DNA from 4 places in the Pseudomonas sp. MONT-RG-20F-20-E-7-02 genome. Region 1 is predicted to be linked to each of the others. Evidence: predicted binding sites of a transcription regulator. Region 1 holds the regulator's gene; each other region holds the start of a gene.
The links. Region 1 encodes FliA, which starts transcription of late flagellar genes. Its sites were predicted from a motif close to CTAAAGTTTNNNNNNNNNNNGCCGNTAA; they were not measured.
Positions count from the first base shown of each region.

Region 2: L8I05_RS27565 (methyl-accepting chemotaxis protein) is a predicted target of FliA. The motif match lies at 4,801-4,828, and genes of this name have one in related genera.
Region 3: L8I05_RS29245 (methyl-accepting chemotaxis protein) is a predicted target of FliA. The motif match lies at 4,726-4,753, and genes of this name have one in related genera.
Region 4: L8I05_RS05755 (methyl-accepting chemotaxis protein) is a predicted target of FliA. The motif match lies at 2,526-2,553, and genes of this name have one in related genera.

Region 1 covers NZ_JAKNQN010000001.1:420,348-427,867, forward strand. The annotation lists gene flhA (flagellar biosynthesis protein FlhA) at 1-189, shown strand, start outside; gene flhF (flagellar biosynthesis protein FlhF) at 201-1,517, shown strand; gene fleN (flagellar synthesis regulator FleN) at 1,625-2,458, shown strand; gene fliA (RNA polymerase sigma factor FliA) at 2,455-3,195, shown strand; gene L8I05_RS01940 (chemotaxis response regulator CheY) at 3,364-3,738, shown strand; gene L8I05_RS01945 (protein phosphatase CheZ) at 3,757-4,545, shown strand; gene L8I05_RS01950 (chemotaxis protein CheA) at 4,557-6,782, shown strand; gene L8I05_RS01955 (chemotaxis response regulator protein-glutamate methylesterase) at 6,832-7,520, shown strand, end outside.
Region 2 covers NZ_JAKNQN010000014.1:18,253-25,772, forward strand. The annotation lists gene yegQ (tRNA 5-hydroxyuridine modification protein YegQ) at 51-1,364, shown strand; gene L8I05_RS27555 (methyl-accepting chemotaxis protein) at 1,555-3,234, opposite strand; gene L8I05_RS27560 (Na+/H+ antiporter NhaC family protein) at 3,302-4,621, opposite strand; gene L8I05_RS27565 (methyl-accepting chemotaxis protein) at 4,867-7,014, shown strand; gene L8I05_RS27570 (sensor histidine kinase) at 7,162-7,520, opposite strand, start outside.
Region 3 covers NZ_JAKNQN010000022.1:1,827-9,346, reverse strand. The annotation lists gene L8I05_RS29255 (amino acid adenylation domain-containing protein) at 1-2,213, shown strand, start outside; gene L8I05_RS29250 (SRPBCC family protein) at 2,232-2,690, shown strand; gene L8I05_RS29245 (methyl-accepting chemotaxis protein) at 2,730-4,610, opposite strand; gene L8I05_RS29240 (sigma-70 family RNA polymerase sigma factor) at 4,893-5,408, shown strand; gene L8I05_RS29235 (FecR family protein) at 5,408-6,388, shown strand; gene L8I05_RS29230 (TonB-dependent siderophore receptor) at 6,483-7,520, shown strand, end outside.
Region 4 covers NZ_JAKNQN010000002.1:66,726-74,245, forward strand. The annotation lists gene L8I05_RS05755 (methyl-accepting chemotaxis protein) at 826-2,460, opposite strand; gene L8I05_RS05760 (undecaprenyl-diphosphate phosphatase) at 2,687-3,517, shown strand; gene L8I05_RS05765 (DUF1294 domain-containing protein) at 3,514-3,897, shown strand; gene L8I05_RS05770 (MmcQ/YjbR family DNA-binding protein) at 3,886-4,242, opposite strand; gene L8I05_RS05775 (LysR substrate-binding domain-containing protein) at 4,239-5,147, opposite strand; gene L8I05_RS05780 (NAD-dependent succinate-semialdehyde dehydrogenase) at 5,260-6,639, opposite strand; gene L8I05_RS05785 (AraC family transcriptional regulator) at 6,798-7,520, shown strand, end outside.

The DNA of each region.
Region 1 (7,520 bases):
TTGATCGAAGCCGCGCAGCGCCAGGAAATGGCGGGTCACCCGGTGATTCTGCTGGTGGCAGGCCCGGTCCGCGCGATGTTGTCGCGGTTTGGACGCCTGGCAGTACCGAATTTGCACGTTTTGGCTTATCAGGAAATTCCTGACAACAAGCAAGTGACTATCGTCGCGACAGTAGGGCCCAACGGCTGAGGTAGTGGGTTATGCAAGTTAAGCGTTTTTTCGCCGCCGATATGCGTCAGGCCATGAAACTGGTACGTGATGAGCTGGGCGCCGATGCCGCGATTATCGGCAACCGTCGCATTGCCGGCGGTGTCGAGCTGACGGCTGCGCTGGATTACACGCCGCAGGCCTTGGCGCCGCGCGTGCCGAACATGGAGCTCGAAGACGAGCTGCGCAAGACCGCTTCGCGCATTGTCTCGGCCCAGGCTGAGCTGAGCATGCGTGGCGACAGCGATACCACCACCAATCGCCAGTTGTTCGCCGGCCTGCCGCTGACCGCCGCCGAGCCGCTGGTTGAACCGACTTTCAAAGAACCGCCACGTCCTGCAGCGCCAGCCCCGGCCGCCGCAGTCGACCAGCGCGTGTTCGATTCGATGCGCTTTGAACTCAATGGCCTGCGTGAACTGCTCGAAGTGCAGCTCGGGTCGCTTGCCTGGAACCAGTTGCAAGGCAGCAAGCCGCAACAGGCCAACCTGTGGCGCCGCCTGCAACGCATCGGCCTGTCCGGCCCGTTGTCCCGCGACCTGCTGGCGCTGACCGCCGAAGTTGAAGAACCACGCCAAGCCTGGCGCATGTTGCTGGCGCACCTGGCGCGCATGATCGTCACCCCGGAAATCGAACCGCTGGAAGAGGGCGGTGTGATTGCCATGGTCGGCCCTGCCGGCATGGGCAAGACCACCACCCTGGCCAAGCTGGCTGCGCGTTATGTGCTCAAGTACGGCGCGCAGAATATCGCGCTGGTGAGCATGGACAGCTACCGCATCGGCGCTCAGGAACAGCTCAAGACGTTGGGCCGCATTCTCAATGTGTCGGTGACCCACGTTGACCCGGGCCAGTCCCTGGCCAACGCCCTCGACCCGCTGCTGCGCAAACGCGTAGTGCTGATCGACACCGCCGGCCTGCAAGCCAGTGACCCGGCGCTGCGCATGCAGCTGGAAAGCCTGGCCGGGCGTGGCATCAAGTCGAAAAATTACCTGGTGCTTGCAACCACCAGCCAGAAACAGGTTCTTACCGCTGCCTACCACAGCTACAAACGCTGCGGCCTGGCCGGTTGCATCCTCACCAAGCTCGACGAAACCGCGAGCCTGGGCGAAGTGCTGAGCCTGGCTATCAGTCATGAATTACCGGTCGCCTACCTGACCGACGGGCCGCGGATCCCGGATGATCTTCATCTGCCGCGCCGTCATCAGTTGGTCAGCCGTGCTGTCAGTGTGCAAATGCAAGAAGAGCCTAGCGAGGAAGCGATGGCCGATATGTTCGCCGACCTTTACCACAACCCCGCCAAGCGGGTGGGTTGAGGGTCAGGATGAACACCGTGAAATGTATCTACATCGATGGTCTGCAAGCGATTCACGCGGCCAAGCCATGTAGCCTGCGTCTAAGCAAGACAAGGTAAAGAAATAAAATGGGCAGCATGCATCCCGTACAGGTGATCGCGGTGACCGGCGGCAAAGGTGGCGTCGGGAAAACTAACGTGTCAGTGAATTTGTCCCTGGCCCTGGCAGAGCTTGGCCGTCGCGTCATGCTGCTGGATGCTGACCTGGGCCTGGCGAACGTCGACGTGTTGCTGGGGCTGACACCCAAACACACCCTTGCCGATGTGATTGAAGGCCGCTGCGAGCTGCGCGATGTGCTGCTGCAAGGCCCCGGTGGCATTCGCATCGTGCCGGCCGCTTCGGGCACCCAGAGCATGGTGCACCTGAGCCCGGCGCAGCATGCCGGCCTGATCCAGGCGTTCAGCGACATCGGCGACAACCTCGACGTGCTGGTGATCGACACCGCCGCCGGCATCGGCGAGTCCGTGGTCAGCTTCGTGCGCGCCGCGCAAGAGGTGCTGCTGGTGGTCTGCGACGAACCCACCTCGATCACCGACGCCTATGCCCTGATCAAACTGCTCAACCGTGACTACGGCATGAACCGCTTCCGCGTGCTGGCCAACATGGCCCAAAGCCCGCAGGAAGGGCGAAACCTGTTCGCCAAGTTGACCAAGGTCACGGATCGCTTCCTCGATGTCGCCTTACAATACGTTGGCGCAGTTCCTTATGACGAGTGTGTGCGCAAGGCTGTGCAAAAGCAGCGTGCAGTCTACGAAGCGTTCCCTCGTTCGAAGTGCGCACTGGCGTTCAAGGCTATTGCCCAGAAGGTCGATACTTGGCCGTTGCCCGCCAACCCTCGGGGGCATCTGGAGTTTTTCGTCGAGCGATTGGTGCATCAGACGAGCGCGGGACCTGTGCTATGACATCCAGCGGCTACAACCTTTACAAAAAGTCGGCACGTGACAGCCAGGGCGAACTGATCGAGCGCTATGCGCCCCTGGTCAAGCGCATTGCCTACCACCTGCTGGCACGCCTGCCCGCCAGCGTGCAGGTCGAAGACCTGATCCAGGCCGGCATGATCGGTTTGCTCGAAGTGTCGACCAAATACGACGCGAGCAAAGGGGCGAGTTTCGAGACGTATGCGGGCATCCGTATCCGTGGCGCGATGCTCGATGAGGTGCGTAAAGGGGATTGGGCGCCGCGCTCGGTACACCGCAACACGCGAATGGTCAGTGACGCAATTCGCGCAATTGAAGCAAAAACCGGTCGTGACGCTAAAGATCATGAAGTTGCGGCCGAACTCCAATTGAGTCTCGACGATTACTACGGGATTTTGAACGATACCTTGGGCAGCCGCCTGTTCAGTTTCGACGACCTGTTGCAGGACGGCGAACACGAAGGGCTGCACGAGGACGGCGCGAGTGCTCATCTCGAACCGTCGCGCGACCTGGAAGACGAACGTTTCCAGGGCGCATTGGCGGATGCGATTGCCAATTTGCCGGAGCGTGAGCGACTGGTGTTGGCGCTGTACTACGACGAAGAGCTGAACCTCAAGGAAATCGGTGAGGTCCTGGGGGTCAGCGAATCGCGTGTCAGCCAGTTGCACAGCCAGTGCGCAGCCCGCTTGCGGGGGCGATTGGGAGAGTGGCGCGCGCGCTGACAGGCAGTGTGGGGACACTGCAGACGCTACCGCGAAGGCTTCAAGCCTTCGCGGGTTCGTTCCGTGGTGCCCTGGGCAGTCCTTTTTGTGTAACGCCTGTTGATTGAAATGGCGCGTCCAGGTGCTGGGCGCGTTTAAGACTGCTTGGAGGTCGAATTGGACAAGAACATGAAAATCCTCATCGTTGATGACTTCTCAACGATGCGGCGGATCATAAAAAACCTGTTGCGTGACCTTGGGTTCACCAACACGGTCGAGGCGGATGACGGCATTACGGCGATTCCGATCCTCAACAGCGGGAGCATCGACTTTCTGGTAACCGACTGGAACATGCCGGGCATGACCGGCATCGACTTGCTGCGTCACGTGCGCGCCGATGAAAAACTGCGCAGCTTGCCTGTGTTGATGGTGACCGCCGAAGCCAAGCGTGAACAGATCATCGAAGCCGCCCAAGCCGGGGTTAACGGTTACGTGGTCAAACCATTCACTGCGCTGGCCTTGAAAGAGAAGATCGAAAAAATCTTCGAACGCATCGGTCATTGATGCTGCCACGGGGGAGCTATGGAGCATAAAGAAACGTCACAGGGCGATTTTGAGTCGACCCTGAAAAAGCATGCTCACCAGTTGGTCGACAGCCTTGAAAGAGGCCAGTTCGGCGACGCGGTGCAGTTAATCCATGAGCTCAACCAGACCCGTGACCGCGGCCTGTACCAGGAAGTGGGCAAGCTCACACGCGAGCTGCACAGTGCGATCGTCAATTTCCAGATTGACCCGCATATGCCCCAGGCCGAAGAGATTTCGCAAATCACCGATGCTACCGAACGCCTGTCCTACGTGGTCAGGCTGACTGAGGCAGCGGCCAACCGCACCATGGACCTGGTGGAAAACGCCACGCCCCTGGTCAACGGCATGGCCACCGAAGCGCAGGCCCTCAGCGTTGACTGGGGCCGCTTCATGCGTCGGGAAGTGGGTGCGGAAGAGTTTCGTGAATTGGCGCGTCGGGTCGACGGCTTTTTGTCGCGCAGCGAGCAGGAAAACCGCACGGTTGCCAGCAACCTCAATGACATTCTGCTCGCCCAGGATTACCAGGACCTCACCGGTCAAGTGATCAAGCGCGTGACCCAATTGGTCACCGAAGTGGAAAGCAACCTGCTCAAATTGGTGCTCATGGCCGGCCAGGTTGATCGTTTTGCCGGCATCGAACATGACCGCGAAGCGATCCTCTCGGAAAAAGATCCACAAAAACATCTCGCCAAGGGTGAAGGTCCGCAGATTCATGCCGATAAACGTGAAGACGTTATGTCAGGTCAGGATGACGTAGATGACCTGTTATCCAGTTTAGGCTTCTAAGGAGCACCCACATGAGCTTCGGCGCCGATGAAGAAATCCTTCAGGATTTCCTTGTAGAGGCCGGCGAAATTTTAGAGCAACTGTCCGAACAACTGGTCGAGCTGGAAAGCCGCCCGGATGATGCGAACCTGCTCAATGCAATTTTTCGCGGTTTTCACACTGTAAAAGGGGGCGCCGGCTTCCTCCAGCTCCATGAGCTGGTGGAGTGCTGTCACATCGCCGAGAACGTGTTCGACATCCTGCGCAAGGGTGAGCGACACGTCGACTCGGAACTGATGGACGTAATTCTCGAAGCATTGGATGCGGTCAACGGCATGTTCAGCGAAGTGCGCGAACGTGCCCCGATCACGGCTGCCACCCCGGAACTGCTGGCCGCCCTGGCGCGCCTGGCCGAACCTGCCGACACCACGGCTGCGCCGGTGGTGGAAGCGGCGCCGGTGGCCGAGCCTGAAGCGGATGTGACCGACAGCGAGTTCGAACAGCTGCTCAACTCCCTCAGCGCCGTGAAGGCCGAGGCGGAAGCGCCGCAAGCACCCGCTGCGCCCGCAGCCCCGCCTGCCACGCCGACCAGCGAAGACATTACCGACGCTGAGTTCGAGTCCTTGCTCGACCAGTTGCATGGCAAAGGCCAGTTCGCCGCCGACGCAGTGGCGCCTGCTGCCGCCGAACCGCAAGCACCGGCTGCGCCTGCCAGCACCGACATTACCGACGACGAATTCGAAGCATTGCTCGACCAACTGCACGGCAAAGGCACGTTTGTGGCCGAAGCCTTGCCGGAAGTCGCCGCGACCGCCGCGACCGCCGCAGCGCCAGCCGCCAAGGCTGAACCTGCCGGCGACGGGCTGATCTCCGATCACGAATTCGAAGCCCTGCTCGACGAATTGCACGGCAAAGGCAAGTTCACCGAAGTGGCCCCGGCCGCTGCGGCTGCAACTGCCGCACCAGTGGCAGAGAAACCTGCACCGGCCAAAGCTGCCGCCAAACCTGCTCCGGCTCCAGCCCCCGCAGCTGCTCCGGCACCTGCGCGTGCCGCAGCGGCGCCGGTGGCCGAAAAGCCTGCCAGTGAAGCCGAAACCACGGTGCGCGTTGATACTGCGCGCCTGGACGACATCATGAACATGGTCGGCGAACTGGTGCTGGTGCGTAACCGCCTCGTGCGCCTGGGCCTGAACAGCGGCGACGAAGCCATGCAAAAGGCCGTGTCGAACCTCGACGTGGTCACGGCAGACTTGCAGACCGCCGTGATGAAAACGCGGATGCAGCCGATCAAGAAAGTCTTCGGCCGCTTCCCGCGCCTGGTTCGCGACCTGGCGCGCCAGCTCAAGAAAGAAATCAACCTGGAACTGGTGGGTGAAGAAACCGACCTCGACAAAAACCTTGTCGAGGCCCTGGCCGACCCGCTGGTCCACTTGGTGCGCAACGCCGTCGACCATGGCGTCGAAACCCCGGAAGAACGCGAAGCCTCGGGCAAGTCCCGCAACGGCAAAGTGATTCTGGCGGCGGAACAGGAAGGCGACCATATCCTGCTGTCGATCACCGATGACGGCAAAGGCATGGACCCGGCGATTCTGCGCAATATCGCGGTCAAGCGTGGTGTGATGGACAAGGACGCCGCCGACCGCCTGACCGACACCGAGTGCTACAACCTGATCTTCGCCCCGGGCTTCTCGACCAAGACCGAGATCTCCGATGTGTCCGGCCGTGGCGTGGGCATGGACGTGGTGAAAACCAAGATCAGCCAGCTCAACGGCTCGATCAACATTTACTCGACCAAGGGCCAGGGCTCCAAGATCGTCATCAAGGTGCCGTTGACCCTGGCGATCATGCCGACCCTGATGGTGATGCTGGGCAACCAGGCGTTCGCCTTCCCGCTGGTCAACGTCAATGAGATCTTCCACCTCGACCTGTCGCGCACCAACGTGGTGGACGGCCAGGAAGTGGTGATCGTGCGCGACAAGGCGCTTCCACTGTTCTACCTCAAGCGCTGGCTGGTGGCTTCGGCCAAGCATGAAGAGCAGCGCGAAGGCCATGTGGTGATTCTCTCCGTGGGCACTCAGCGGATCGGCTTTGTCGTCGACCAGTTGGTGGGCCAGGAAGAAGTGGTCATCAAGCCTTTGGGCAAAATGCTGCAGGGAACCCCGGGCATGTCGGGTGCGACCATCACCGGTGACGGTCGGATCGCGCTGATTCTCGATGTTCCGAGCATGCTCAAGCGTTACGCCGCACGGCGTATTTGATTCTGGTGGGGCTTGGGCGGTAATGCCCGCCCCGCCTAACGGAGTGTTTATGGCAGTCAAGGTCCTGGTGGTGGACGATTCGGGTTTCTTCCGCCGCCGCGTCTCGGAAATTCTTTCCGCCGATCCAACGATTCAGGTGGTCGGTACGGCCACCAACGGCAAAGAAGCGATTGATCAAGCCATTGCGTTGAAGCCTGACGTGATCACCATGGACTACGAGATGCCGATGATGGATGGCATCACCGCAGTTCGGCACATCATGCAGCGCTGCCCGACTCCGGTGTTGATGTTCTCCTCGCTGACGCACGAAGGCGCCCGGGTCACCCTGGATGCGCTGGATGCCGGTGCAGTGGACTTCCTGCCGAAGAATTTCGAAGACATCTCGCGCAACCCCGAGAAGGTCAAGCAGATGCTGTGCGAGAAGGTGCACAGCATTTCGCGCAGTAACCGTCGCAGCCTGTTCAGTGCGCCAGCGCCTGCACCGGCGGCAGCGCCTGCTGCGCCGACGTCGTCATTTGCACGCCCGGCGCCTGCGCCCGTGGCACGCCCTGCGGCGCCACCCGTACGTGCCGCTGCACCGAGCGCCCATTCGCCTGCGCCCAAGCGCAAAGCCTACAAGCTGGTCGCTATCGGCACGTCTACCGGCGGCCCGGTGGCCCTGCAGCGCGTGTTGACGCAATTGCCGGCCAACTTTCCCGCACCGATCGTGCTGATCCAGCACATGCCGGCGGCCTTCAC
Region 2 (7,520 bases), on a different contig from region 1:
AAAACTCGCCCAGGCTCCACTACGCTCGCGACCTTTTGCGACTTGAGCCCATGCCCCCCGTGATCGCCCCCGAACTGCTCGCCCCCGCCGGCACCTTGAAAAACATGCGCTACGCCTTCGCCTATGGCGCCGACGCGGTCTACGCCGGCCAGCCGCGCTACAGCCTGCGCGTACGCAACAACGAGTTCGACCACGCCAACCTGGCGCTCGGCATCCAGGAAGCCCATGCGCTGGGCAAGCGCTTCTACGTGGTGGTGAACATCGCGCCGCACAACGCCAAGCTGAAGACCTTCCTCAAGGACCTGGCCCCGGTCATCGCCATGGGCCCGGACGCGCTGATCATGTCCGACCCGGGGCTGATCATGCTGGTGCGCCGCCACTTCCCGTTGATGCCGATTCACCTGTCGGTGCAAGCCAACACGGTGAACTGGGCCAGCGTCGAGTTCTGGCAGCAGCAAGGCATCAGCCGGGTGATCCTGTCGCGCGAGCTGTCGCTGGAAGAGATCGGCGAAATCCGCCAACAGGTGCCAAACATGGAGCTGGAGGTGTTTGTGCACGGCGCCCTGTGCATGGCCTATTCCGGGCGTTGCCTGCTCTCGGGCTATATGAACAAGCGCGATGCCAACCAAGGCACGTGCACCAACGCATGCCGTTGGAAATACCAGGCCACGCCAGCCGTGGAAAACACCACGGGCGACATCGTCGAGCAATTCCAACCGACCCTGGGCATCGGTGCACCGACCGACCAGGTGTTCCTGTTGCAGGAAGCCAATCGCCCGGATGAGCAGATGCCCGCCTTCGAGGATGAACACGGCACCTACATCATGAATGCCAAGGACCTGCGCGCCGTGCAGCATGTGGAGCGCCTGACGCACATGGGCGTGCACTCGCTGAAGATCGAAGGCCGCACCAAATCGCATTTCTACTGCGCGCGCACCACCCAGGTGTATCGCCAGGCCATCGACGATGCGGTGGCCGGTCGCGCCTTTGACCGCAACCTGATGACTAACCTTGAGTCACTGGCCCAACGCGGCTACACCGAGGGTTTCCTGCGCCGCCATGTGCACGACGAATACCAGAATTACCAGAACGGCAGCTCGGTGTCGGAACGTCAGCAGTTTGTCGGCGAATTGACCGGCGCGCGCCGTGGCGAGCTGGCCGAGGTCAAGGTGAAGAACCGCTTTGCCGTGGGCAATCATCTGGAGTTGATGACACCCACCGGCAACTTTCACTTCGACCTGGCCAGCCTGCATAACGCCAAGGGCGAAGCCATCGAGGTTGCGCCGGGAGACGGGCACACGGCGTATGTGCCGCTTCCTGCCGACATGGACCTGCAGTTTGGCCTGTTGATGCGCGATCTCTAGCGCGTCGCCGCGCAAAACTGGCGTATCGCCTCGCACGCCTACAACAGCGAGTCATCGTCCAGGGCGTAGGCGATGCGCAGGTAAGGAGCCAGGCCGAAGGCGCTGTGATTGGGGCTCAAGTCTTACCGAGGGGCGGTGGGAGGTATATTCGTATATACGTTAAGTCAACATACCCTGAACCTATGAAAGATCAGATCCTGAACTGCCCCACCAATTGCCCCAAACGCTGACCCAAATCCGCCAAACTTCGGGACGTCTGCGCGCCCAGTTGGGTTTCATCCGCCACGCTGTCTACCGCCACGGCAATCTGATGCACGCTGCGGTTGATCTCCTCGGCCACGGCGGTTTGCTCTTCGGCGGCGCTGGCAATTTGTGCGTTCATTGAATTGATGGTGCCGATCAACTGCGCCATGGTGTCCAGCGACGCCCCGGCCTGGTTGGCCTGGGCCGAGGTGCCGTCGCCGGCATCGCTGGAACGGCGCATTGCGTCCACGGCGGCTTCGGTGCCTTTTTGCAGGCGGTCGATCATGCCCTGGATTTCCTGGGTGCTGGTCTGGGTGCGGCTGGCCAAGGCGCGTACCTCGTCGGCGACCACGGCAAACCCGCGCCCGGCCTCACCGGCCCGCGCGGCTTCGATAGCGGCGTTGAGCGCCAGCAGGTTGGTCTGTTCGGCAATCGAGCGGATTACGTCAAGCACGCTGACAATCGACGACACGTCCTGTTGCAGGCTGTCGAGGGACACGCCGCTGCTGCGGATATCGTTCACCAGCGCATGGATCTGCGCGATGCTGCCGTCCACTACGCGCTTGGCGGCCTGGCCCTCGGCGTCGGTCTGTTGCGCGGCAACGGCGGCGCCCTGGGCACTGCGCGCCACTTCATGGGCGGCGGAAGACATTTGGTTGATCGCGGTGGCGACTTGGTCGGTCTCGTGACGCTGGCGTTCCATGGCGGTTTCCGAGCGCTGGGCCTGCTCGGACACCTGGCTGACCAGCCCAGTGAGTTGCGAGGTCATCTCGGTGATCTGGCGCACCAGCCCGTGGATCTTGTCGACAAAGCGGTTGAAGGCGCCGGCCAGATCGCCGAGTTCATCCTGGCTGGTGATGGCCAGGCGGCGGGTCAAATCGCCCTCGCCTGCGGCAATATCGTCGAGGTTGGCTTTCATCAGGTTCAGCGGACGCAAGATGGTATTGGCCGTCACCAGGCCCACGGCGGCAATCACCAACAGCACCAACACGGCCACGCCGAGGATGCTCCAGAGCACGCCTTCCATGCGTTTCTCGACCTTGGCCTCGACCACCGCCACCTGGGCTTCGATGCCGTCGAGGTTAACCGACGTACCAATCACCATGTCCCACTTCGGCAAGTACTCGGTGTAGCCGAGCTTGGGCACCAGTTCGGTCTGCCCCGGCTGGGTCGAGCTGTATTGCAGGTAATGGGTGCCGTCCTTGCCGACCTTGACCAGGTCGCGATTGACGTAGACGCCGTTGGGGTCGCGGTTGTCCTTGAAGCTCTTGCCTACGCCGTCGGGGCTGTTGCCCTTGAACAGGCGGATGGTCTCGGAGTCGTAGCCGAAGAAGTAGCCGTCCTTGCCGTAGCTGGTGTTGGACAGCAACTTGACCACCTGCGCCCGCGCGGCAGTGTCGCCCGGGGCGGCGGCGTCGTAGAGCGGCTTGATGGTGGTCATGGCCACTTCCACATAACTTTGCAGTGTGGCCTTGGCGTCGTTGAGCAGGCGCTGGCGGGTTTCATCCACCTCGTTGCGTGCCTGGCCCTTCAGAATCCACACCGTGGTCAGGCTGATGACCACGGCGAACAGCAACACCGGCACTACGGCGAGGGACAGGACTTTGGCCTTCAAACTCAGACGCATGGCTTTTCTCTCTTATTAGGCGACTTGAGAGGCTATCGGCCAATTGCCAGGGATCTGTAGGCGGGTGTCAGAGGGTCATGGCGGCGAACCAGCCAAACGCCAGCAAGGGAATGTTGTAGTGCAGGAACGTCGGCACCACGGTGTCCCAGATATGGTGATGCTGGCCGTCGATGTTCAGGCCGGAGGTCGGGCCGAGGGTCGAATCCGACGCCGGTGAACCGGCGTCGCCCAGCGCACCGGCGGTGCCAACGATGCACACAATCGCCAGCGGGCTGAAGCCCAGTTGCACACACAGCGGCACAAAAATCGCGGCGAGGATCGGCACGGTGGAAAACGACGAGCCAATGCCCATGGTCACCAGCAGCCCGACCAGCAACATCAGCAATGCGCCCACGCCACGGCTGTGGCCGATGAACGCCGCCGAGGCTTCCACCAGAGAACGCACGTCGCCGGTGGCTTTGAGCACTTCGGCAAACCCCGAGGAGGCGATCATGATGAAGCCGATCATCGCCATCATCTTCATGCCTTCGGTGAACAGGTCGTCGGTTTCGCGCCAGCGCACGATGCCCGACACCGAGAAGATCAGGAACCCGGCCAGGGCGCCGATGATCATCGAGTCCAGCCACAGCTGAATGATGAACGCCGAGGCAATCGCCAGGCCGGCCACCAGCAAAGTCAGTGGGTTGTACTGCACCGCCACTTGCTCGACCCGCTCGATTTTCTCCAGGTCATACACACGTTTTTTGCGATAGCTGACAAACACCGCCACCAGCAGGCCGACGACCATGCCCAATGCCGGCAAACCCATGGCGTGGGTGACGTTGACCTGGCTGATATCCACACCGCTCTTGGCCACGTTGGCCAGCAGGATCTGGTTGAGGAAGATATTGCCGAAGCCCACCGGCAGGAACATATACGGCGTGATCAGGCCGAAGGTCATCACGCAGGCGATCAAGCGGCGGTCCAGTTGCAGCTTGGTCAGCACGTACAGCAGCGGCGGCACCAGCAGCGGGATAAACGCGATGTGGATCGGCAGGATGTTCTGTGAGGCAATCGCCACCACCCACAACAAGCCGATCAGCAACCATTTGACGTGGCTGCCGCCCGTGGCTTCCTGGCGATCAACCAGCATCAGCGCCTTGTCCGCCAACGCATGGGCCAGGCCGGACTTGGCAATCGCCACCGCGAAAGCGCCGAGCAAGGCGTAGGACAACGCCACCGTCGCGCCGCCGCCCAACCCGCCGTTGAAGGCCTTGAGCGTGGCCTCGATGCCCAGGCCACCGGTCAAGCCACCCACCAGGGCGCCGACAATAATGGCGATGACCACATGCACGCGGGATAAGCTGAGCACCAGCATGGTGCCGACCGCGGCGATGACTGCGTTAATCATGGTTACCTCAAGACAGAAACTAAAAAACAGGCATGCCCGCATCCAGGCGGCCATAGGCTTGGCTGCCAGCGTGCAGGCTTAAGGAGGTTTTATTAGAAGGGCGCGCACTTTGCAGCAGGCGGGCGCGCATGTCAAAAAACGGCGTCGCTTTGAGCATTCAATTGAACGTTTAAATAATAAAGAAGCGCAAAAAGCGGCCGATACAGAGGCTCTCTGTGTTTTCAGGTTAAGGATGCTCCTCGATGTCCCTCAGACAGCTCTCCATTCAATGGAAAATCACCCTGCTCGCCGGCCTCTGCCTGCTGGGGATCGTGACCCTGCTGGTGGGTCTGTCGCTGTATCGCATGGAGCAGAGCTCACAGCAGGTCAAAGCCTCCAGCATGCAGATGCTCGACGAGTCCGCCCAGGCGCGCATCGAGGCCCAAGGTGAAGTGCAGGCCTTGGGGATTCGCCAGCAATTCATGGACGCCTACCAGTACGGCCACGGTTTTTCCCGCCAAGTGCTGTTTTTGCGCGAGCAGGCGGAAAAACGCTTCCTCGACGCCTTCGACACCCGCGAAGACCTGACCCGCCAGGTCAAGGCCGCGCTGCAGGCCAACCCGGACCTGCTCGGTTTGTCGCTGGTGTTCGAAGCCAATGCGCTGGACGGCAAGGATGAGCTGTTCGCCAACCAGGCGGAGCTGGGCAGTAACGACAAGGGCCGCTTTGCCCTGTACTGGTCGCAACCGACGCCGGGCAAATTGACCTCGATGTCGCTGCCTGAAAGCGACATGGCCGACACCCGCGTCGGCCCCAGCGGCGAAAAAGCCAACGCCTGGTTCACCTGCCCGCGCACCACTCTGAAACCCTGCGTGATTGAGCCTTACTTTTATGTGATCGACGGGCAAAACGTGCTGATGACCAGCATCGTCTTCCCGCTGATGGTCAACGGCAAAGTCATCGCCTCGTTGTCGGTGGACATCAACCTCAACAGCCTGCAAGCCGTGAGCCAACAGGCCAGCCAGAAGCTGTATGACGGCCAGACCCAGGTCAGCATTCTCAGCCCCACCGGTTTGCTCGCCGGCTACAGCCCGGACGCGAGCAAACTCAGCCAGCGCCTGGACCAGGTCGACACCACCAGCGGCGCGCAATTGATCAGCGCGCTGGCCGCCAGCACGCAGATCCGCAGCCTGCGCACCGACCATCAACTCAAGGTGCTGGCGCCCTTCGCACCGATTCCCGGCGGCAAGCCGTGGGGCGTGTTGCTGGATGTGCCGGAAAAAGTCCTGGTCGGCCCCGCCGAAGCGCTCAAGGCGCAACTTGACGCCGATAACACCCGCGGCACCTTGCTGGAGCTGAGCCTGGGCCTGCTTGCCGCCGTGGTCGGCCTGATTCTGGTGTGGCTGATGGCGCGCAGCGTGACCCGGCCGATCTTGGGCGTGGCGCGCATGCTGGAAGACATCGCCAGTGGCGAAGGCGACCTGACCCGCCGCCTGGCCTACGACAAACAGGATGAGCTGGGGCAATTGGCCGGCTGGTTCAACCGCTTCCTCGACAAGCTGCAACCGATTATTGCCGAGGTCAAACGCTCGGTGCAGGACGCCCGTGGCACCGCCGACCAATCCGCCGCGATTGCCACCGAAACCAGCGCCGGCATGGAACAGCAATACCGCCAGGTCGACCAAGTGGCCACCGCCTCCCATGAAATGAGCGCCACCGCCCAGGACGTGGCCCGCAGCGCCGCCCAGGCAGCCCAGGCCGCGCGCGATGCCGACCAGGCCACCCGCGAAGGCTTGACCGTGATCGACCGCACCACCACCAACATCGGCCACCTGGCCGCCGACATGAGCACCGCCATGGCTCAAGTTGAAGGCTTGGCGGCTAACAGCGAGAAAATCGGTTCGGTGCTGGAAGTGATTCGTGGCATTGCCGAGCAGACCAACCTGTTGGCGCTCAACGCCGCCATCGAAGCCGCCCGCGCCGGTGAAGCCGGCCGTGGGTTTGCCGTGGTCGCCGACGAAGTGCGCAACCTGGCGCGGCGCACCCAGGAATCGGTGGAAGAAACCCGTGTGGTGATCGAACAACTGCAAAACGGCACCACCGATGTGGTCGGCTCCATGGGCAACAGCTATCGCCAGGCCCAAGGCAGTGTCGAGCAAGTCGGCCAGGCCGTCACCGCCCTGCGCCAGATTGGTGAGGCGGTCACGGTGATCAGCGACATGAACCTGCAAATCGCCAGCGCCGCCGAAGAGCAAAGCGCGGTGGCCGAGGAGATCAACAGCAACGTGGCGACCATTCGCGATGTGACCGAGTCGCTGTCGGAGCAGGCGAACGAATCAGCGCGGGTCAGCCAGGCGTTGAACAGTTTGGCGAATCAGCAGCAGGGGTTGATGGATCAGTTTCGTGTGTAGATCGTCAAGAGGGTGAATAGCTAGTGTGGGAGCCGGGCTTGCCCGCGATAGCGTCACCTCGGTGTATCAGTGCCACCGAGGTGACGCTATCGCAGGCGAGCCAGCTCCCACACAAGCCCGCTCCCACATTTTTTATTTTGTGGTGTATCAGGCGTGGCGCTTGGGCAATTCGATCAGCACTTTCAGGCCGCCCAATTCACTCTCCTGCAACTGCAATACCCCGCCCCACACCTCGACGATATCGCGCACAATCCCCAGCCCCAGGCCATGGCCGTCGATCTGTTCATCCAGGCGCGTACCACGGCTGAACACCTGGTCGCGCTGGCTTTGCGGAATGCCTGGGCCGTCGTCTTCAATGGCCAACAAGTAGCTGTGCGACGCTTCACTGACGCTCAAACGGATTTCGGCATCCGCCCATTTGCAGGCGTTGTCCAGCAGGTTGCCTAACAGCTCCAGCAGGTCTTCGCGGTCCCAGGGCAATTGCAGGCCGGGCGTGACGTGGTAGC
Region 3 (7,520 bases), on a different contig from region 1:
AGCAGTTGGTCGACCTGATTCGTCAGCGGCGCATCAGCCATGCGTTTCTGCCGCCAGCGCTGCTGAGCATCCTGCCGCTGGATCAGCCACTGGGCTTGACCCATCTGCTGACGGGTGGCGATACCTGCGAGCCGTGCGTGATCGAACGATTGGCGAGCCAGTGCCACTTTCACAATCTGTACGGCCCTACTGAAGCCACGGTGCTGGTGACCCACCGGACGTTTCAACCGGGAGACAGCAATCGCAACCTCGGGCGCCCTATTGCCAACAGCCAGGTGCTGATCCTCGACGAGCACCTGCAACCGGTGGATGAACAGGTGACGGGCGAACTGTACATCGTCGGCCCCGGCGTAAGCCTGGGGTATGTGAACGCGCCGCAGCAGGCGGACAACCCGTTCGTTGAACTGAGACTGCCCACTGGCCAGACGTTGCGGGCTTACCGCAGTGGTGACCTGGCGAAATGGACGCCAGACGGTATCGAGTTGGGTGGCCGACGCGATGACCAGGTGAAGATCCGTGGTTTTCGGGTGGCCCCACTGGAAATCGAACAGTGCCTGCGCACTAGCCGATTGTTTCGCCAAGTGGCCGTGGTGATCGATGCTCATCGCAGGATTTTCAGCTTCGTTGCCCAGCCCGAACCGGGCGCCACGCTGGCAGGCTTGAAACAACATGCGCAGCAGTGGTTACCGACCTATATGCACCCCGAGGTGTGGACTGAGTTACCCACTCTGCCGCACACCCGTCACGGCAAGATCGACCGCCAGGCATTGCTGGCGACACCGATGCGCACGGTTGCACACACCGTCGGCGGTCGCGCGCAAACGCCTCTGCAAACACGCCTGGTGGCGCTGTGGAGCGAGTTGCTGGATGTGCCTGGCGATGACGTTTGCATTGACGAGAGTTTTTTCAACCTCGGCGGCCACTCCATCCTGCTGTCGACCCTGTTGCTACGTGTGCGCGAAGCGTTTGGTCGCAGCCTCTCCTTGAGCCGATTCTTTGAAGCCCCGACGATTCGTACGCTCGCCGTTCTGTTGGAAGACGGTGCTCTTCCCAATGCACTGTCGGGCCAGGTGGAGCTGGATGCGTCACAACCGCTGACAGTAGAACCACTGCACGCGGAACGCGCAGGCGACCCACGCAAAGTCATCGTCACCGGCGCCAACAGTTTTGTCGGCGTGCATCTGGTCGAAGCGTTGTTGGCAGGCGGCGCGCAGGAAGTGGCCTGCCTGGTACGGGAGCAGCCGGGGCATTGCGCTGCGGCACGGTTTGCCGAGGCATTACGCGAGTATCGCCTGGAGCATATGGACCTGAGCCGCGTGCACGTCTACGCCGCCGATATCAGCCAGCCACGACTGGGCCTGGCCTGCGATGTGTATGAGCACCTCGCCCGCACACATGGCGTGTTGGTGCACAACGCTGCGTGGGTCAACCATGTGATGGACTACGCCTCACTTGCCAGGGACAACGTCGAACCGGTACTGGAGTGCCTGCGCCTGTGTGAAACCCATTGCAAGAAAGTCTTTAACTACGTCTCGACACTCTCGGCCTGCAGTCATATTGACGCCCAGGGGTACATTCTCGAAACGCACGCGGTGGAGTCGTTGCCGCTGTATCTCAAGAATGGCTACAACCTTTCCAAATGGGTCGCCGAACGACTGCTGGGGCGTGCTGCCGAGCAAGGTGCCTGGGTGAACATCTATCGCCCGGGAAACATCGCGTTCAACAGCCGTAACGGCGTCTGCCAGCCGCACAACAACCGCCTGATGATGATGCTCAAAGGGTCGTTGCAGTTGGGCCTGGCGCCGCGCCTGGAGGTGAACTTCGACTTGATGCCGGTGGACTTCTTTGCGCGCTTCGTTGCGTTCCACTGCGGCCAGTGGGCTGCCGGGCGAAACGTCTTCAACCTGCACAACCCACAACCGTTGAGTTGGGAACATTACCTTGATGCGTTCAGCCAAGCGGGCCACCGCTTCGAACGGGTGAGCATTGCGCGCTGGCAAAGCGCGCTACGCACGGTGGGTCGCGAAAACGCGCTGTTTGGCGTGCTGGGTTTTTACCTGAATGACCTGGCAGAAGACATCAGCGACGTGTCGATGATTTGTCACGACAACGCACGCCAGGGTGTGGACGCGATGGGCGAGCACTACCCAAAAAAGGACCCGGCGCTGCTACGCAAGGGCTGCGACCACCTCAAGGCCATTGGCTTTATCTAACCCCGTCAGGACATGCTTATGAAACCGCTGCAACCCGATACATTGATCCGCAACCCTGGCGGCGCACCGTTGGTGGCGTCTGTGGAAGTCCCGTGCGAGGCCGCTCGCCTGTGGCGTGTGGTGGGCAACTTTGCAGGCTTTGATGCCTTTATTCCCGCGCTGTCGCACATCCAAATGACGGGGACGGGTGTAGGTGCGTTACGCACGAAGTTTTTCCACGATGGTCATTGCGTTGTCGAGCAACTCAACAGCCACGACGACGAGGCCATGTATATGACGTGGACCACGCTCTACAACACGTTGGGCGTCGCGCAGTTGTGGGCCGCAATGCGTGTTGAAGGGCTTGGTGAGGACCGCTCCAGGGCGACCTGGACGCTCATTGGCGAACCGCTGGAAATGCCGCCGGCAGCGTTTGAAGAGTTTGTGCAGGATTTCGCCGACAGCGCACTGGAGAATGTGCGCCAGATGCTCAGCTGATCAGCAGGAGCGAGAGGCCTCGCTCCTGCACAAACAGGGTCAGATTTTGAAGCTGTCGACCAACTGCTTCAATCGGCTGGCCTGCTGGGACAGTGCGTCGCAGTCCTTGAGCGTTTCGTTGAGGTTGGCCACGCCCTGCTGGTTCAGCAGGTTGATCTGGTTGATGTCGACGTTGAGGGTTTCCACCACGGCGGTCTGCTCCTCGGTGGCGGCAGCGACCGATTGGTTCATGCCGTCGATCTCGACGATGCGTTGCGTCACGCTGACCAGGCGCTCACCGGCCTGGTTAGCCACTTCAACGCTTTCTTCGCTGGAGGTCTGGCTGGCGTTCATGGTGGTCACCGCTTCACGCGAACCCACTTGCAGCGAAGTGATCATCTTATGGATCTCTTCGGCAGACTCCTGAGTACGGTGCGCCAGGTTACGCACTTCATCGGCAACCACGGCAAAACCACGCCCGGCTTCCCCGGCACGAGCAGCTTCAATGGCGGCGTTAAGTGCCAGCAAGTTGGTTTGCTGGGAGATGCCTTTGATCACATCAAGGATGTGGCCGATGTTGTCGGTGCTGGCGTTCAGCGTTTCGATCTGGGTGCAGGACAGGCTGATTTTTTGCGACAGCTCCGACATCGCCAGGATGGTTTGCTCGACGACCTTGCGCCCGTCGTCTGCCTGTTCGCTGGCACCACTGGCGTGCTGCGAAGCATCGGCCGCGTTGCGCGCGATTTCCTGGGTGGCGGCGCCCAGTTCGTTGATTGCCGCCGCCACGCTGTTGGTGCGCGCACTTTGTTCGTCCGAGCCGATGATCGAGGCATTGGACGACGCCATCACGCGTTGGGACAGGTCGTGCACCTGACGCGTCGCCGAAGACACCTCGGAGATGGACGCGTGGATACGCTCGACGAACTGGTTGAAGGCACTGCCAACTTCGCCAAATTCGTCTTTGCTGGTCACGTCCAGGCGCCGAGTCAAATCACCCTCGCCCTGGGCAATGTCCTGCATGGCAATGCCCATGGTGGTCAGCGGGCGCAGCAGTACTTGAATCAACAGGCTCAAGAGCACGGCAATGGCGACGACCGCGATCAACATGGCGATCAATGCCGAAGTACGGAATTTGCCCAGCGGTGCGTAGGCTTTATCTTTGTCGATTGACAGACCGATATACCAATCGGCACCTGGCAAACCGCTGATTGGCGTGAACGAGAGGATACGGTCCTGGCCATTGAGGACAACATCCTGGCTGACCTTCTCGATACGCAGGTTTGTGCCTGGGTAGATGTCCTTAAGGTTTTTCATCACCTGGTCCTGGTCAGGACTGACGATGACCTGGCCATCGGCGCTGACCAGAAAGGCATGGCCGATGCCGCCGAAGTCCACCGAGTTGATGATCTTCACCAAGGTCTGCAGGCTCAGGTCACCGCCCACTACGCCCAGCAGCTCACCGTTCTTTTTGACTGGTAGAGCGATGGTGACGATCTGACCGCCCACGGCAGCCATGTAAGGCGGGGTGAGCATGGTTTTGTCGGCGGCCACGGCTTGCTTGTACCAAGGACGCTGACGTGGGTCATAACCGTCGGGCATTTTGGCGTCAGGGCGCTGGGTGAACACACCGTTGGTTTGACCGACGTAGGTGAACTGGAAGTTCGAGGTGAACGCAGGTTGATCAACCAGGCCCGGAAGGTCGGCACCACTGCCCTGATGCGCGACGTTTTGCGCCAGGCTTTCGAGGACCAGGATGCGACCACTGAGCCAGTTCTGCACACTGCTGGCCGTGAGTTCACCCGATTGCTGGATGGACGATTCCAGGTTTTGCTTGATGGTGCTGCGCTGCAGGTAGTCGTTGTAGAGCGTGAATAACGCGAATGCGAGAACCACGACGCCTGACGCGGCCAACAGAATTTTATGACTGAACTTGAGATTCATTTCATCGACTTCTTTTGCCAAAGGGGGATGAGCGTGCCGAGTGGAACATTCCATGTAACGGGATAGGCGGACTCTCTTGGACCGCTCTATTTCGGTGCACGCATGGCTCATCAGGCTTTCGGCCACACCAAGAGAAATCTTAGAAATTTGTGAGAAGCATCCTCATTTTGCGTGGGAAACCGACCAACGGTGCAGGCGCTGCGAGGAGAGATTGCAAAATCTTTCAGGCTTTCAGACAATGCGACTAATTATCATTTGTGACGTCTGGCCGGGCCTGTGTGAATGCCATCTACTGAGTACATTGCGTGTGAACGTGTGGTGCAGACGCTTTACTGCACCCATCACAATTGGCTCAACACGTGGCTGCGCAGCCGGCTGGGCAATGCCGCCGATGCAGCGGACTTGGCGCAAGACACCTTTGTGCGTTTGCTGCAAAAGACCGAGAGGTTTGAACTCAAGGCGCCCCGGGCGTTCTTGCGCACCATCGCCCGGGGTTTGGTGATTGATCATTGGCGCCGTGAAGAAATCCAACGCGCTTACCTGGAGTCCATCGCCCACCTGCCGGAAGCGTTGGCACCCAGCACCGAAGCACGTGCGTTGGTGCTGGAACTTCTGGAGGCAATCGCCCGCCTTTTAGACGGATTGAAGCCGAAGGTGCGTAAGGCGTTTCTACTGGCTCAGTGCGATGGGCTGACGTACAAGCAGATCGCGCAGCAGATGGGCGTGTCGGTTCGCTCTGTGGAACGCTACATCGCTGAGGCGCTGTATCACTGTTACGTGCTGCGTTATGAGACTTGATGCCTGTGGGTAACGCCGCGCGTTCCGGACCCGATGCCCAAGTGGTCAAGCAAGCCATCAGCTGGGCCCTGCGCCTGCGTAACAACCGTGCCAATGTGCGCCTGCATGCGCAATGCGAGCATTGGCGCGAGGCGCATGTTGACCATGAGTTGGCCTGGCAACGAGTACAGGCGCTGCAGCAGGAGTTGAACAGCCAATTGTCTGCGATTCCGGGGGCCCATGTGGCCCTGGAAAATGTTGCACACGGCTTGGGTCGGCGGCAGGCGCTGAAGATGTTGTCCGGTGTAGTGCTGGTGGGCTCTGCAGTGTGGGTCAGTCGGGACCTGACCGGCTGGCAGCGCTGGACATCCGACCTCGCGACAGCCACTGGCGAGCGGCGCAGTGTGCAATTGCCGGATGGTACTCGCCTGCAACTCAATACCGACAGTGCAGTGGACCTGGACTTCAGTGCGCAGCAACGCCTCATCACGCTTGTGCGTGGGGAGATCCTGGTGACTTGCGGCGCGAGTTTGTCAGCACCCTTGCTGGTCCAAACTCGGCATGGATTGCTCGAAGGCATGGACGGGCGCTTCAGCGTGCGCCAAGACAGCGATTGCACACGCTTGAGCGTGGTCAGCGGCAATGTGGCCATTCATTCACCGCATTCGGCGGATGGGTTCTCGACTCAAGCCCACGCGGGGGAAAACTATCTCGTAAACCAGACGCATGCCACGCCGGCCCCGCCTTTGGATATGGATGTTGGGGCGTGGACCGATGGGCTGATCGTGACGCGTGGTATGCGCCTGGCCGACTTTCTGTTGGAGGTGGGGCGTTACCGCCATGGCTACCTGGGTTGTTCGGCGGATGTTGCCGGCTTGCGGCTGTCGGGAGTTTTTCGGCTGGAGGACACCGACAAGTTGCTGGCGATCCTGCCGCAGACGCTACCTGTTCGCGTGCGTTATCGCACACGTTGGTGGGTGAGCCTGGAGCGCTCGGCCTGACTTTTTATGAAGGTTTTTGGCGGTTTTTTTCCGTGAGTCCGGCTTAGACAGTAAGCGTTTCCATCTGCCTTACCGGCCTCAACGGACCTTGATCATGACTGCGCGTTTTCTCAGTAACTCACCAGACTCTTCCTACCCTCTTTTAGCCAAAGCCATACGTGCCGCGTTGTTGTCGACGGCAATGGGCATGGGGGCTGTTTCGACTGTGGCCATGGCGGCGCAGACGGCCAGCGCGCAGGTGAGTCCGCGTTATGACATTCCAGCCGGCTCGCTGAGCGAGGTGCTCAATCAGTTCGCCCGGCAGGCGGGCATAACCCTTTCCAGCACGCCTGCGCAGACTCAGGGCCGACAATCGCCTGGGCTGCACGGCGAGTATTCAGCCGAACAGGGGTTGAACCATGTGCTCGCCGGCTCCGGGTTGCAGGCTGATTCGCAGGACGGCTTCAGTTTTGTTCTACAGGCTCAGCCGCAAAGCAGCACGCTGACATTGCCCACCACCGATATCAAAGGCTTCGCGCTGGGGAATGCCTTGGGCAGCATGGAAGGCTACAACGCTACACATAGCCAGATCGCAACCAAGACCAGCACCGCCCTGCTGGAAACGTCGCAAACCGTCTCCGTGGTGACCCGTGAACAGATGGACGACCAGGGCTCCCAAACTGTTGCACAGGCCATGCGCTACACACCTGGCGTGCTGACCAACCCGTATGGCGCGACCCATCGTTATGACTACGTAGCCATGCGCGGTTTCAATGATGGCTCTGTGGATAACATCTACCTTGATGGGTTGAAGTCCATGGGCGACAGCGGCACTTACAGCACGATGCAGGTGGACCCCTACTTTCTTGAACGCGTGGACATCCTGAAAGGGCCATCGTCTGTGCTGTATGGGCGCAGCTCACCCGGCGGCCTGGTTGCACTGACCAGCAAAAAGCCGTTGTTCGAGCCTTATCATCAGGTTCAAGCGACAGTGGGCAATCGCGGGCAACAGGGCATGGGTTTGGACTTCAGCGGCCCGGTGGACGAAGACAAGCGCATCGCCTATCGCCTCACTGGCTTGGCGGACAAGTCTGATACGCAGTTTGACCACGCTAAGGAAAAGCGCTTCGCACTGGCACCGACGCTCAGCATC
Region 4 (7,520 bases), on a different contig from region 1:
TTCTGCGGTAACGGCCACTTAGGGTTCCGCTTTTACAGCGGCTCACTTTTTGAAGGACCAAAAAGTAAGCAAAAAGTCCTCGCCCCACCACTCGGCACCTCGCCTAGGCTCGGTGTGCCCGAACGAAGGCTTGAATCCGTGGGCCGCCGCAATGGGCCATCCCTGGCCCAGTGCGGCTAACCCGGCGTCCTGCCGGGTTACCCACGGATTCAAGCCTGCGTTCGGCCAGCGTGGTTGATGGGGCGATCCCAGATCAAGATCAAGATCTACAGCACGGCGGCCTAGTAGCCGACCTGAGTGGTAGAAGCAAAAGCACAGCAAGAGCAGGGCAAAAGCCCATCTACCTGATGTACTGAGATCCAAAATGTGGGAGCGGGCTTGCTCGCGAATGCGGTGGGTCAGTGACACATGAGCTGGCTGATACACCGCCTTCGCGAGCAAGCCCGCTCCCACATTTGATTGAGTTTAGCTTCAATGAACAGGTCGGCTGTCAGGCCGCCGTGCTCTTGCTTTTGATCTTGCTTTTGATCTTGATCTTAGGCGCCCCGTTAAACCACGCTGGCCGAACGCAGGCTTTGGAGCGGGGGTAAACCGGCAGGACGCCGGTTTAGCCGCGCTGGGCCAAGGATGGCCCATCGCGGCGGCCCCCGCTCCAAAGCCGGAGTGAGGGCACACCGAGCCTAGGCGAGGTGCCGAGTGGTGGGGCAAGAGCCCTTTTGGTTACTTTTGGGGCTCTTTTCCAAAAGTGACCCGCCGTAAGGGCGGAACCCATATCCGCCATCACCCAAATAACGGATATGTACTCTACCCTCTAAAAAACAGCAGCTAAACCTTGAACTGCCGCAGCAACCCACCCAACTGCTCACTCAACCCACGCAAATGCTCACTCGCCACGCTCGACTGCTCCGCCGCCAACGCAGTGCTGTGGGACAAACCGGCCGCCTGGGTGACGTTCTGGTTGATGTCCTCCACCACATGCGCCTGTTGCAACGTCGCGCTGGCAATCGACGCATTCAGCCCGTTGAGGTTGCGCAGCGCCTGCCCAATGGCAGTGAGGCTAGCACCGGCCTGGCCGGCCTGTTCAATCGTCAGTTGCGAGGCGCTATGGCTGTCGCTGATCACCTTGACCGCCGCTTCCGAGTGCCCTTGCAGACGCTCAATCATCACCTGGATCTCAGCGGTGGATTTCTGCGTACGCTGAGCCAGCAATCGCACCTCATCGGCAACCACAGCAAAACCACGCCCCTGTTCCCCGGCGCGCGCAGCTTCAATCGCGGCGTTAAGCGCCAGCAAGTTAGTCTGGTCGGCAATCGATCGAATCACCTCCAGCACGCCACCAATCTGTGTGCTTTCGCTGGACAGGGTGCGGATCACTTCCACGGCCTGGTTGATGGTGCTGGAGAGCTGGTCGATCTGCTGCAAGCTGCCGTCGATATTCACCTGGCCCTGCTGCGCCTGGGCCTGGGCATCGCGCATTTCGCTGGCGGCGTGTTCGGCGTTTTTCGCCACGTCCTGCACACCGTAGGTCACTTCGTTGATGGCCGTCGCCACCAGCTCCATCTGCTGCGACTGTTGCTGGCTGCGGTCATGGGCCTGGCTGGCGTTGTTGCCCAGCTCCGTCGACGACTGGCCCAAGGCGTTGGCGCACACTTGCAGTTGGCCGACCACCTGGCGCAGCTTGGCGGTAAAGCTGTTGAAGTGCTGGGACAACTGGGTGACTTCGTCACGCCCGTGGGTGTCGAGGCTGCGCGTCAGGTCGCTTTCGCCACTGGCGATATTGGCCATGGCGTTCACCGCCGCCTGCAACGGGTGCACGATGCTGCGGGCGATCAACAGGACCAGCACGGCCATCACCAGCGCAATGCCCAGGCCGATCAGCGAGGCGTTCCACACCTGGCCTTTGAACTCGGCCTGCACGTCATCCACGTACACGCCGGAGCCGATGATCCAGCCCCAGGGTTCGAACAGTTGGATGTAGGAGGTTTTCTCCACCGGCGCTTCGGCACCCGGCTTTGGCCAGCGATAGTTGACGATGCCGGCGCCCTTGGCCTTGGCCAGGATCACGAACTCGTTGAACACCGCAAAACCGTCCGGGTCACGAATCGCCGAGAGGTTCTGGCCATCGAGCTTGGGGTTGGCCGCGTGCATGATCATCACGGGCGTCAGGTCGTTGATCCAGAAATAATCGTCGTGGTCGTAGCGCAAGCCACGCACGGCGCTGAGGGCCTGCTTTTGCGCGACCTCGCGGGTCAGCACGCCGGTTTTCTCGAGGTTCTGGTAATAGGCCAGCACGCCACTGGCAGTCTGCACCACGTGTTGGGTCTGCAAGCGCTTGGCCTGGTAGAGGTCGCCATGGATCTGCTTGAGCATCAACAGCCCCAAGGTCAGCAGCATCAACACGGCGACTATCAGGATCAGCCAAAGACGGCGGCTGATCGACATGTTGCGCAAACTGTTCATCGTCCTGTCACTCCCTGCTTTTTATAATTGTGTGCTGCATCGACAATTCCGGCTTGTCTGATAGGCTTTCGGCCTGTAATCGAAAAACCTGAGTACTCCCTGATTTTTCACGAAATTTTTGCAGGCCGATGTTGAAAATCAGCCGCGCAAAATTGAGTGCGCTTGCGTCAGTGAACATTAAAAAGACAGTCAAGGCATGCCACAGCGCATGACCTTTGGGGGAAGCATGGATTTTTGGACCGCCATACAGGCATTGATTCTAGGCGTTGTGGAGGGGCTGACCGAGTTCCTGCCGATTTCCAGCACCGGCCACCAAATCATCGTCGCCGACTTGATCGGCTTCGGCGGCGAACGTTTTGAAGCGTTTAACATCATCATTCAATTGGGCGCGATCCTGGCCGTGGTCTGGGAGTTTCGGCGCAAGATCCTCGACGTGGTCATCGGCTTGCCGACCCAGCGCAATGCTCAGCGTTTCACCGTCAACCTGATGATCGCGGTGCTGCCGGCTATCGTGCTGGGGGTGATTTTTGCCGACCTGATCAAACATTACCTGTTCAACCCGATCACCGTGGCCACCGCGCTGGTGGTGGGCGGGGTCATCATGTTGTGGGCCGAGCGCCGACAACATGCGGTGCACGCGCAAAGCGTGGACGAGATCACCTGGAAAGACGCGCTGAAGGTCGGCCTGGCCCAATGCCTGGCGATGATCCCAGGCACCTCGCGCTCCGGCGCCACCATCATCGGTGGCCTGTTGTTCGGCCTGTCACGCAAGACTGCCACCGAATTTTCGTTCTTCCTGGCCATGCCCACCATGGTCGGCGCGGCCGTGTACTCGGGCTACAAGTACCGTCACCTGTTCCAGCCGGATGATCTGCCGGTGTTTGCCATCGGCTTTGTCACCTCGTTTATCTTCGCGATGATTGCGGTCAAGGCCTTGCTCAAGTTCATCGCCAGCCACAGCTATGCGGCGTTTGCCTGGTATCGCATCGCCTTCGGCCTGGTGATCCTGGCGACCTGGCAGTTCGGCTGGATCGACTGGTCGGCGGTCAAGCCATGAACATTCAGCACCCGCGCCTGAAGGCGCTGATCTTTGTATTGCTGTGCGCCGCGCCGCTGCTGGGGGCGGCACTGGTGTGGCATCGCGGTGAGACGGTGATTCCGCTGGCGGCCTATGGCGTGGTCAGCGTGATGGCGTTTTTGCTGTACTGGGGCGACAAGCGCAAGGCGCAATCAGACGGCCCGCGCGTGCGCGAAAACATCCTCCACGCCGTCGAGCTGGCGGGCGGCTGGCCGGGGGCGTTGATCGCCCAGCAAGTGTTCCGGCACAAGACGCGCAAAGTGTCGTACCAAGTGCTGTTCTGGGTGATTGTGTTGCTGCACGAGGTGTTCTGGATGGATCAGTTGTTTCTCGGCGGCACGCTCGTTTCAATCCTCTAGCCGCAAGCCGATCTGCGTGCGCTTGGGCAGCTTGCTCACCACCAACTGGTGCGAGCGTTGCAACAGCCCGCGCAGTTCCTCGGCGCCCAGCGGGTAGGGCGTGTTCATGATGACCCACTGCGCGCGCGCCAGGTACGGCGCCGGGTGAATGCCGGGGCGGTCCACATGGCCGAGGAACAACGCCTTGTCGACCTTGAACGCCAACGACTCGCCCCGCAGGTTCTGCAGGGCGAACATCTTGTTGCCGGCAATCGAAAAGACGCGCACGCCGCCCCATTTATAGTCTTCCCGCGCGCCGGGCAGGCTCAGGCAGAAGGCGGCGACTTGGGCTTCAGTCATGTTCATAGCAAGCGGTCTCCGCAGCCCTTGAAGGCTTCTTCCAGGTAGTCGATCCAGGCTCGAATGGCCGGCAGCACGCCGCGCCGGTGCGGGTAGACTGCCTGCAGCCAGCCACCCGGCGATGACCATTGCGGCAGCAGTTGCACCAACTGGCCGCTGGCCAATTCTTCTTCGCAATACATCATCGGCAGCACGGTAAAGCCCAGGCCTTTTATGGCGCAGGCTTTGCGCACGATGAAGTCGTCGATGCCCAGGCGCGCTTCCAGTGCCAGGTCTTCGCTCTTGCCTTGTGGGTCGATCAGGCGCAGGTGCACCAGGCGGTCGGCCTCCAGGGCGCCCAGTACCGGCAATTGCTTGAGGTCGTCGAGGGTGTTGATGTGCCGCTCGCGGATGAATTCCGGGCTGGCCACCAGGAGGGTCTGCGCCTGTCGCAGGCGCTTGGTCACCAGCAGCGGGTCTTCATCGCCCGACTCGCGCACGCGCAGGGCCACGTCGATGCCTTCGGCGACCAGGTCGACGCGGCGGTTGACCAAGGTCATCTCCAGCTGCACCAGTGGGTGAGCGGCGAGAAACCCCGCGACCATGTCCGGCAGCATGTGCTGGGCCATGCCCACCGGGCAGCTGACCCGCAGTCGCCCGCGCGGTTCGCTGGACATGCTGGCTACGGCCTCGTCGGCCATTTCCGCTTCCAGCAGCATGGCCTGGCAATGGCGCAAGTAGCGCTCGCCGACGGCGGTCAGGGTCAATTGGCGTGTGGTGCGTTGCAACAGGCGTGCGCCGAGGCGTTCTTCCAGCTCGGCAATACGCCGTGACAGCCGCGACTTGGGAATCCCCAGCAGCCTGCCCGCCGCCGCAAAGCCGCCGGCTTCGACGACTTTGGCGAAATAGTAGAGGTCATTGAGGTCTTGCATGGGCAACCTATTGTCCTGTCAGTGGGACGAATCATCCGCGTCTGGCGAGGGCAAATCCACTACAAAAAAAGCGAGCACCTTATGGGCACTCGCTTTGGCAGTGGTTAAGCGCTTAGAACTGTGCGCCGGCCATCAGCACATACTTCACATGCACATACTCTTCGATCCCGTAATAGCTGCCTTCGCGGCCATAACCGGACTGCTTGATGCCGCCAAACGGAATCGACGCAGTGCCCACCGAACCCGAGTTGAGAATCACCATGCCAGCTTCCAGCTGGCGCGACAGACGCAACGAACGCCCCAGGGCGCTGGTGTAGGCGTAGGCAACCAGGCCGAACTCGGTCTGGTTGGCGCGGGCAATCACTTCCTGTTCATCCTTGAACGAATAAATGGCGAACACCGGGCCGAAAATTTCTTCGGTGGCCAGCGGTGAGTCGTCCTGCAAACCGGTCAATACGGTCGGCTCGTAGAACAGCCCACCTTTGGCGTGGGGCTTGCCGCCCATCAGCACCTTGGCGCCGGCGGCCCTGGCGTCTTCGACCAGGCGCACGACTTTGTCGAAGCCCAGTTGATTGACCAGCGGCCCGACCACAAAGTCTTCGCGCAGGCCTTGATCCACGTCGATCTTGGCGACGGCGGCCTTCACGCGTTTGATGAAGTCTTCAAGGATGCTGTGCTGCACAAAGATGCGGTTCGGCGAGATGCACACCTGGCCGGAGTTGCGCAGCTTGGCACTGACCAAGCCCTTGACCGCCTCATCGAGGTTGGCGTCCTGAAACACGATAAACGGCGCGTTGCCGCCCAGCTCCAGGGTCATTTTCTTGAGGGTGGCCGCGCATTGCGCCGCGAGCAATTTGCCCACGCCGGTGGAGCCGGTAAAGGTGATTTTGCGAATGCGTGGGTCACCGGTGAAGATCAGGCCGATTTCCTTGGGGTCGCCGACCACCACTTCCAGCACGCCGGGTTCGATACCGGCCTTGCGTGCGTATTCCAGCAGCTTGAAGGCGGTCAGCGGCGTGTCTTCGGCAGGCTTGATCACCATGGTGCAGCCGGCTGCCAGGGCCGTGGCGACTTTGCGCGTGATCATCATGAAAGGGAAGTTCCACGGCGTGATCGCCGCGACCGGGCCGATGGCTTCCTTGGTCACCACCACGTTGGCGTTGCGGTCGTGGGTGGGAATGGTGTCGCCATACACGCGCTTGGCTTCTTCGGCGTACCACTCGATAAAGCCCAGGCCGTAGTCGATTTCGCCACGGGCTTCGGTCAGGCACTTGCCGTTTTCGCGGCACAGCAGCTCGGCGAAGGCTTCCTTGTCGGCCTTCACCGCGTCGTGCCAGCGGCGCAGGATCTCGCTGCGCTCCTTGGCCAGCCTGGAGGACCATTCAGGGAAGGCCGCGCAGGTGCGGTCGACCGCCGCCTTGACCTCGGCTGAGGTGTTCTTGGCAACGCGGCCGATTTCTTCGCCGGTGGCGGGGTTGTAGACGATAAGCATGAGGCAATCTCCGGGGGCTGAATGGGCTGTTTCAGGCTACGGAAACGCGCGCCGGGAGCGAATATCCATTCCAATGTGCTGATTGCCTATTCCTATGAGCGCGTAGCCACGGCGACGTTTGCGCAGTAACGTGCGGTTTTCCCCAGGAGCCTTGCAGCATGGGCCGCACGCAACGAATCATCGAGTTGATGGGCAGCTTGGCGCCTGTCGAAGGCTATAACCTGACCGCGCTGGACGACGTGCGCTTCCTGCGTTCGAATCGGCCTTTGCACCGGGTGCCGGTGCTCTACGACCCAGGCATTGTGATTGTCTGCCAGGGGCGCAAGCGCGGTTACCTGGGCGACGAGATTTACCTGTATGACGCCCAGCACTACCTGGTGGTGTCGGTGCCGGTGCCCTTCACCATGGAGACCGAGGCCACTGAAGAAGAACCCATGCTGGCGGTGTACCTGCGACTGGATTTCACCCTGGCGGCCGAGTTGATGCTGGCATTGGACGACTTCCCCGCGTCTGTCGAGGCCAAGCCCCGAGGCATGTATTCATCGCCCATGGATGACAAGCTCAGTGAGTCGCTGCTGCGTTTTCTGGAGGCCATGAATACGCCGATGGAGGCGCACATCCTCGGCCCGTCGCTGGTGCGCGAGATGTACTACCGGATCATCACGGGCGAGCAGGGCGGTTCGATGCGCGCCGCGCTCAACCGTCAGGGCCAGTTCGGCAAGGTGGCACGGGCGATTCGCAAGATTCACGGCTGCTACCACCAGCACCTGGACGTGGAGGAACTGGCACGGGAGGCGATGATGAGCGTACCGAGTTTTCATGCGCACTTTCGCACGGTCACCGACACCTCGCCGATGCAATACCTCAAGTCCACGCGCCTG